Regions from separate parts of the Paenibacillus sp. ACRSA genome, predicted to be linked through region 2. Evidence: riboswitches for the same ligand, from Rfam matches in the RefSeq annotation. Region 2 holds a riboswitch; the other holds the start of a gene.

Region 1 (4,544 bases), on a different contig from region 2:
TATCGTGGACGGCGGCCCCACCGGGGTGGGCGTCGAGTCCACGGTTGTGCAGGTCGGTGACGACGGTACCGTCACCATCCTGCGCCCTGGCGGCATCACAGCGGAACAACTGTCCGCTGTGGCCGCCCGTGTCGCCACGGACCCGGCGATCCTCGCCGAGGGGTCCGCTGGCGAAGCTAGCCCGGCGCCTCGCTCGCCGGGCATGAAGTACACGCACTATGCGCCCGAAGGTGCGCTGTGCGTGGTGGATGGGCCGCCCGCAGCGGTGGCGGCCTGGGTTAGCGCCGCCCTCGAAGAGGCGGCGCAGCGCGGAGAGCGCACCGCGGTGCTGGCGTTCGCCGAGCACGCGGAGCAGTACCGCGCCGATGCCGTATTCTCGCTGGGCGATGCCAGCGAGCTGGAGGAAGCAGCGCGCCGGCTATACGCCGCGCTGCGGAGCTGCGATGAGCAAGGCGCCACATATATTGTGGCTGAGGCTTGCTCACGCGAAGGCCTAGGTGCAGCCGTCATGAATCGGCTGCTCAAAGCGGCGGGTCACCGACTCATCCAGGTCGGTTAGCCCGCAACATATACATGTCCAGTCGCCCAGTGTTGCCCTTATATCAAGGCGAGTAGAACTCGCTATATAAAGGGTCAAGCTAGGGTGTCTGGACGAACTAAGGTGTCCCACAGTACTTGAAATATCTGTGGTCCAGTTGTTCAATCATATCCTCTGGTCATGTTTAGGTCCTTGTCCGCATATCGTGTACAAGAACCTTTACGTGATGGGGGTATGGGAATGTGGGATATATCTGCCCATGTAGGGCAGTTAGTAACCATTTTGATTATGGCTGTGGCTCTTGGATTCGACGCCTTCTCGCTGGGAATCGGGATGGGGATGAAAGGCATTCGTCTACGGGATGTACTGCGGATCAGTACAATCACCGCCCTGTTCCATATCATCATGCCACTGATCGGTATGTACACAGGTAAGTATGTCAGCTCATTGCTCGGCAACATTACCACGTATGCGGCAGGTGGTTTGCTTGTTCTTTTGGGTGCGCATATGATTCTGAATGCCTTCCGTGAAGGAGAGACGAAGCTGGTGAATCACCGCTCACTGCTGGGTGTGACTTTATTTTCACTCAGTGTCAGCATAGATTCATTTTCCGTAGGGGTCTCCCTAGGAATGTTCAGTAGTGATCTGATCTTGACTGTGCTTGCTTTTGGCGTGTGCGGAGGCTTGATGTCGATGATGGGTCTGTTGCTTGGACGACGGGTGAGTCATAACCTGGGGGACTATGGTGAAGCTGTAGGTGGAGCGATTCTGCTCGCCTTTGGATTATTGTTTATCTTTTGAGTTGTAACCCATGATTGCACTGACTAGACTGAATGGTTATAAGCCGAGTGGTTGTATATCGTTCTGGTGTGAGTATAATCGAAGGAAAGAGACTTTGCAGAAGGTTCGCTTTTGATTACGATGGATGACTTGAGTAACTTCTCAGCTGAATAAGTTGATGCTTACGAAGTTTGTTTCCTTCAGGGAAAATGTAGTTGTCCACGTCATTTAGCCTATGTACCGTTAATCCATTTCTAGCTTAATCCCTTTTTTGAACACGCACTTAAAGCAACTAATATTGTTGCAATCGTAATTCAATTTCTTAAACGATGATGTATACATTTGATAACATATATAAATGGGGAGGCTACCACAATGAAACATATTTTGTTTGTATGTACAGGTAATACGTGCCGCAGCCCCATGGCAGAGGGGCTTTTGCGTAAGCTTGCTTCGGAGCGTGGCATTCAAGTCGAGGTGCGTTCAGCGGGTGTTGCTGCCACACAGGGAATGCCGATTTCACGTCATGCCGAGGCGGTACTGAAGGATCATCGTGTAGAAGGGCCGCCACACTCCACACAACTGAGTGCAGGGCTTGTTGGTTGGGCTGATCTGATTCTTACACTGACTCGCAGTCATAAGCAGCATGTGCTACAAGTTTTCCCGGACTCCGTCCACAAAACCTATACACTTAAAGAATACGTGGAAGATGACGGTCAAGTGATGAATGATCTGCAGGAACTAGATAGCTTGTTCGCGACATTGGAGATGAAGCGTGCACTTGGTCAAGAAATACTAGCATCGGAGCGGGAACGTGTCATTGAGATCCGACAACGAATTCCAAGCTTCGACATCTCCGATCCATTTGGCGGCAATCGAGATGATTACAACGTGACAGCTGCTGAGATTCGAACCGCGCTTGATCGACTTCTGGACAAGTTGGAATAAGGCAGAGTGTGCAGGGGCAATGTAAACAGCGTATTGGTAGTAACGAAACCTTGGACGCTGACATATGTAATCGGCTTGATAATAAAAATGTTGCATAGCTTAGCCATCTAAGGTTAATCCTCAATATGATTGCTATAACAAAGCTCCATGTACTTGAAATTTCATATAAAAACAGAACATGGGATGTAAATTACCCGTTGATTTTAAACGCAGGTTGTTTTATGATGAAGGGGAAAACAGGGATCCGGTGTAACTGGCGACGAAGTGGGCACAACCACAATGGAGCACCGGAACAAACGGCCGGTCGCCTGGGCAAAAGAGCAATTCTGCGATACCCGCAGACTGCTCTTTTTTTCGTCTTTCATCTGTTTATTCGCTATAATAGTACCTGAAATGCCATGTTGGAATACGAAAGGCTGTCATTTGGAAGTCGGGCATGATGATATCGGGAGGCGATAGGATGACTATTGAGTTAGATTCGGAACAACCCGGATTGCAGGAACAGACCGCATCCATTTTGCGTGAGCTGGCCACTGCAGGGAAGCTTGGATCAGGGCATATCGTTGTCATTGGTACGAGCACTAGTGAGGTGGCAGGTAAACGGATTGGTACGAGCGGTGCGATTGAAGTGGCACAGCAGCTTCTTGCGGGGATCCGTGAGGTGCAACAGGAATTCGGTTTTGAATCCGTCTTTCAATGCTGTGAGCATTTGAATCGTGCGCTGGTAATGGAGCGTTCTGTGTTAGTGCGTCTGGGATTGACCGAGGTAGGTGCGGTACCTGTACCTACAGCGGGTGGTTCAATGGCATCTGCAGCTTATCGATCACTTACCGATCCTTGTCTGGCAGAACATGTGCAAGCACACGCAGGGCTGGATATTGGAGAGACGATGATTGGTATGCATTTGCGGCATGTGGCGGTTCCTTTTCGGACATCACTTCGTTACATTGGAGATGCCCGTGTGACGACAGCGTTGACACGTCCGAAGTTGATTGGTGGGGAACGTGCAGTGTATCGTATGGAAGAGCAGCCTGATTCGACATTTTGTGACTAACGTATAAAGTGAAACAATGGGGTTACACTTCTGACTTCGATTGCATCACCATCTTTCGATCGCTGTTATCCCCAGATTTCTTTGAATCCCTTTTACAAAGGGGAAATCCGGTGATAAACGCGAACGCTCTGCTTCTCCAGATTGGTGTTGCACTCTTCGTTTACGTGTAAACATAATTTCACTTTATAACTTCACTTATATTAGGAGGAATTTAATCATGGAACAATTGCGTAAGAATGACCCGGCGGTATTGGAAGCGATGAATCTGGAGTTGAAACGTCAGCAGAACAACATTGAGTTGATTGCATCTGAGAACATTGTAAGCGAAGCGGTTATTGAAGCGCTTGGTTCCGTTCTGACGAACAAATATGCTGAAGGATATCCAGGCAAACGTTACTATGGCGGTTGTGAGCACGTAGATATCGTGGAAGATATCGCACGTGATCGCGCTAAAGAATTGTTTGGAGCAGAGCATGTTAACGTTCAACCACACTCTGGTGCACAAGCGAACATGGCAGTTTATCTTGCGGCACTCAAGCCTGGAGATACGGTACTGGGTATGAACCTTGCACATGGTGGTCACCTTACGCATGGTAGCCCGGTGAATGCATCTGGTTTGCTCTACAACTTTGTAGCATATGGCGTACAAGAAGATACATTCTTGATCGATTATGATGAAGTTCGCAAAGCAGCGTTCAAGCACCGTCCTCGTATGATCGTGGCAGGCGCAAGTGCATATCCACGTACAATTGATTTCGAAAAATTGGCTTCCATTGCTAATGACGTAGGCGCATTGTTCATGGTAGACATGGCACACATCGCTGGATTGGTTGCCGCTGGTTTGCATCCAAACCCGGTTCCACATGCACATTTCGTAACAACGACAACTCACAAAACATTGCGTGGACCACGTGGTGGTATGATCCTGTGTACCAAAGCATGGGCTGCTGCAATTGATAAAGCGGTATTCCCTGGTTCCCAAGGTGGACCATTGATGCACGTTATTGCTTCCAAAGCAGTAGCATTGGGTGAAGCGTTGCAACCATCATTCAAAGAGTACGCGCAAAATGTAGTGAAAAATGCACAGGTTCTGGCTGAGACGTTGATCTCTGAAGGTTTGAACATCGTATCTGGTGGTACAGATAACCACTTGATGCTGATCGATACACGCAGTGTGAACATCACAGGTAAAGAAGCTGAGCATGTCCTTGATTCCATCGGAAT
Region 2 (4,544 bases):
ATCCAGAAATTCAACGACGCCAGTATCCTGAAGCGCAGAGCCGTGAGCACAAGGGAAGAGAAGACCCTCCGCAATCATCTTCTGCAAGGCTTTTAACCAGAAACCAGAATCTTCTCTCCCCTCCAGGAATGCTTCCAGCAAGGTTTCGTCCCGCTCAGCCATGACCTCACGTAGCGGTTCAGCGATCATACCGTCAGTGAAGCTCTCCGTAATGCAACATACTTCCCCTGTCAAATGCTGACGTATATCCGCCTCCGTTCTGCTTGCATCCGCTCCAATCCGATCCGTCTTGTTGATAAAGAAAAACGTCGGGATCTGATGTTTCCGCAGTAGCTGCCAGACTGTTTCCGTATGACCCTGGACACCTTCAACTGCGCTTACTATCAAAATGGCATAATCAATGACCTGAATTGCCCGCTCCATCTCTGGGGAGAAATCGACGTGTCCAGGCGTGTCTATTAAATAGTAACTGTCACCTTTATACTCTAGTACCGCCTGATCTGCGAACACGGTAATGCCCCTTGCCCGCTCGATGTCGTGGCTGTCCAGAAACGTATCCTGATGATCCACCCGCCCTCGCGACCGGATACTGTTCGTATGGTACAGCAGCTGTTCGGCAAAAGTTGTTTTACCTGCATCCACATGGGCGAACAGGCCAATCGTTAGTCGTTTCATAGAATCCCACTTTCAACATTTCTTGTTATTCTGCTCATCTGATCCATCGTAATACGAAAGTTCTCATCTGTAACCGTACGTACGCCCAGTACATCGTTCCATAAGATAACAACTTCAGTATAATCATCTGGCATAATTTCTCGTATTTTGATAACCATACCCTCCCTCCGTATATAAAAACATTCGAAATTACAGGATTCCACAATTGATGAAGCAATCATTCTCGTTGAATTAATCAACTCGTTTCTTATGCTCTCCTATAACGTTTTAACCAGTGCAAGTCTATGAAACCCAGACGTATAATAGTTCATATCGACACGTTCCCTTTGAAACTTCATTCGTTCATAAAATGCGAGTGCAGCTTGATTTTTTTCATGATCAAGCGTATACAGCATGACATCACCGCATCCGAGTTCAGTTAATTTTGTACAAATCTTAGAGATTAGTCTATGTGCAACTCCTTGTCGAAGGTGAGATTTGCACGTAACAACGCCAACGATTTCATACCGGTTAACAGTAGGCTGAAGAATGTAGCCAGCATGACCTATGACCATATCCGCTTCATCAAGCATGACATAATAAGCATGGATACGCTCATCCGGCATGTCTAAATATGAATCCCAGCGCGCGGGATACTGCTCGCGAATAAACGCCGGGAACTGAAAATCATGATCTTTCATCATATTCAACACGACTGGCATGTCTAGCGCTTGAAAAAGGCGAATTTTCATCTTCTTGTCCCCCTACCGAAAAGTTTGCATGTAGACATCTTTTAGATTACCAGCCTCATAATATGGATACTCTAATTTCTGCTGAACTTGAAGAACAATCTCTGTACTCGTCAACATTTCAACCATGTAAAGCCCCAAGTCAATGGAAGCTGTAACCCCCGCACCAGTTACCGTATTACCGTCACGCACGACACGCGCTGAAATTACTTCTGCACAATAAGGAGCCAGTAAATCATAAGCTGATGAGTTTGTTGTAGCCTTTTTTCCATTCAGGAAACCTGCTGCACCCATCAGCAAAGCCCCTGTACAAATAGAAATTTTATACGGTACATTCTCTGCCGTTCGAACCCAGCCTATGAAATCCTCATCAAATCTAAGCATTCTAGTTGATAATCCACCGGGGAAAAACACTAGATCAAAATCACCTAGATTAGGTAGCACCGCACCGGATTTGATTTTCAGTCCCCGATCATCTGTAATTTCATCCTTGTTTGCACAGAATGTCCATGATACGTTTTCCTTCGCTTTCAGAATCGCTAGCCAAGTCACTGCTTCATAAAATCCAACTAAGTCCATGCTTGTCATTCCATCGAATAACACAAAAGCCATTTTCATTGCCGCTACCATCCTCTCATTACCTGAATAATAAAAAAGTGTTTGATCAACAGATCAAACACTTTGCCCAGGCGTACGGCATATAAAATATGTGCTTCCTCGTGGTTCACTCCACGTTTACGCCAGTCACACATACCAGAAATTTAACACTAAGTATACATGACATCTTTTTCCTCTGTAAATATATGAAATTTATACATACTTTCACTTCTCTCCATTTTTTTCAGCTAACCTGACCGTTAGCTTAATGAATTAATGAGGAAATAACCGCTTGTCCTTGACCTGGGACACTACTTTTTGACCAGAGCTGTTAAATCTCCTTCAAAAACGAGCTCTTCTTTACTATTAAAGGTAGAAAACTTCACCGTTACAAGACCTGTTTCGTTTTTCTTTTCTTCCACATCAATAACTTTTACCTTGTTGTACAACACATCGCCAGGATACACGGGTTTTACAAATTTGATATTATTAAACGCGGTACCTGCAATGACATCGTCACCATAACTACCCGTTTCAATCCAAAGTTTAAACGAAACCGCTAAGGTTTGAATTCCCGAAGCAATGATCCCATTGAATCTTCCTTTTTTGGCTTTTTCTTCGTCCAAATGCATATATTGTGGATCAAATTCAGTAGCAAAACTTGTAATATCCTCTTTCGTGAGCTCAAGAGATTTTGTTATAAACGTCTGTCCTACAAAAAAATCATTGACTTTCATTGATTGAACTCCTTTGTTTTTCATGTCTGTTTACCCAATTTATTTCGGAATACAGTTAACTCGATTATCAATTATAACACTTGATTATAGTACTTGATACTAATTACTCTGTTAAAGTTCTCATGTTTCTTAAATTTATAGGCAATATGTTGGTTCAAAAAAGATCAAAATAAACTGAAGTGTTTCATTACACGGCAGTTTGTTTTATTTTATCAACAGCTAGCTTTATTGAAATATTGCGAGCTGGACTAGCACATACTAAGAAACAGTTGGCTGTAGCTTACATAACGGAGGTCTCTTCATGGTATTTACAATCACAATTATAATCGTTGCACTGTTTGCAATATGGGGAGCCGTCGCTCCTGATCAGCTAGCGGAAGTGGCTAACGTGGTTTACAACTTCTCTATTCAGAATTTTGGCTGGTTTTATTTGCTAGCGACACTGTTCTTCCTAATCTTCGCTTTCTATCTGGCGTTCAGCCGATTTGGCTCGATCAGGCTAGGAGATGAAGATGATGAACCAGAATATTCTACGGTTTCCTGGCTGTCCATGCTGTTTAGCGCTGGTATGGGCATTGGACTGGTTTTCTGGGGAGTTGCTGAACCGCTGTCTCACTATTTATCTGCACCGGAGGGAGCAGAAGGCGCAACAACGCAGGCAGCAAGACTTTCGATGCGTTATTCCTTTTTCCACTGGGGACTCCATCCTTGGGCTATCTATACCGTCATCGGCTTAGCACTTGCTTATTTCCAGTTCCGGAAAGGCTACAAAGGGCTGATCAGCTCCACATTTATTCCTCTGATCGGTGAGCGACTTGCTGCAGGCTGGCTTGGCAAGATCATTGATATTCTAGCGGTTATTTCCACGATCTTCGGTGTTGCGACCTCGCTTGGATTGGGGGCACTTCAGATCGGTGGGGGTCTGAATTACTTATTCGGTATCCCTAACTCAACAATAACTCAGGTTGTCATTATCATCGTTGTAACCGTACTGTTTCTAATCTCAGCAACCTCCGGTCTGGATAGAGGTATTAAGGTTCTGAGCAACACCAACCTCGTTATAGCTGTGCTATTGATGTTGTTTGTATTAGTAACTGGGCCGACTTCTTTTATATTTGACACATTCACAACAACCTTAGGCAGTTACATGCAGAATATTATTAACATGAGTTTGAGACTGACGCCGTTCTCAAGAGAAGCCTGGATTGGAGCATGGACGTTATTCTACTGGGCATGGTGGATCTCGTGGGCTCCCTTTGTCGGTACTTTTATCGCAAGGGTATCCAGAGGAAGAACTATAAAGGAATTTGTAATTTACGTCATGCTAATTCCAAGCCTTTTCGGATTTATCTGGTTCTCCGTCTTCGGCGGTACAGGACTTCACATGGAATTGTTCAATGCTGCCCATCTGGCGGAAGCCGTCAAGGAAGATACTACAACCGCTTTATTCCTTATGCTGGAGCAGTTGCCTTTGGGCACAATCTTAGCAGTAGTCGCTACACTCCTGATCATGATCTTCTTTATTACGTCAGCTGATTCCGCTACATTTGTGTTGGGCATGCTGACCTCAGATGGCAAGCTGAATCCGAGTACAAGAGTGAAATTAACCTGGGGAATCATGCAATCTGCCATCGCGGTAGTACTGTTGTTCAGCGGGGGACTGAGCGGTCTCCAGACGGCTTCCATTGTGGCCGCGCTGCCGTTCGCCGTTGTCCTTATCGGTATGTGTATCTCCCTACTCAAAGCTCTACAGGCCGAGGACAGAGAGCGCCGTCAGAAGGAAAAACGGCAGCGCCATAAGCTGAAA

Evidence for each region. Region 2 has a riboswitch for ZMP and ZTP ahead of MH215_RS22725 (DJ-1/PfpI family protein). Riboswitches for the same ligand answer to the same signal wherever they lie in the genome.
Region 1: it holds a riboswitch for ZMP and ZTP, as region 2 does, so the genes downstream of both, MH215_RS21175 (TIGR01440 family protein) here and MH215_RS22725 (DJ-1/PfpI family protein) in region 2, are expected to answer to the same signal.

Annotation. Positions count from the first base shown of each region.
Region 1 covers NZ_JAKRNP010000008.1:88,658-93,201, forward strand. Annotated here, with positions in the region: gene MH215_RS21160 (L-threonylcarbamoyladenylate synthase) at 1-559, shown strand, start outside; gene MH215_RS21165 (manganese efflux pump MntP) at 779-1,339, shown strand; gene MH215_RS21170 (low molecular weight protein arginine phosphatase) at 1,694-2,266, shown strand; ZMP/ZTP riboswitch at 2,506-2,587, shown strand; gene MH215_RS21175 (TIGR01440 family protein) at 2,727-3,320, shown strand; gene MH215_RS21180 (serine hydroxymethyltransferase) at 3,535-4,544, shown strand, end outside.
Region 2 covers NZ_JAKRNP010000009.1:206,867-211,410, forward strand. Annotated here, with positions in the region: gene MH215_RS22710 (elongation factor G) at 1-675, opposite strand, end outside; gene MH215_RS22715 (hypothetical protein) at 672-833, opposite strand; gene MH215_RS22720 (GNAT family N-acetyltransferase) at 933-1,406, opposite strand; gene MH215_RS22725 (DJ-1/PfpI family protein) at 1,419-2,021, opposite strand; ZMP/ZTP riboswitch at 2,080-2,161, opposite strand; gene MH215_RS22730 (MaoC family dehydratase) at 2,312-2,737, opposite strand; gene MH215_RS22735 (glycine betaine uptake BCCT transporter) at 3,039-4,544, shown strand, end outside.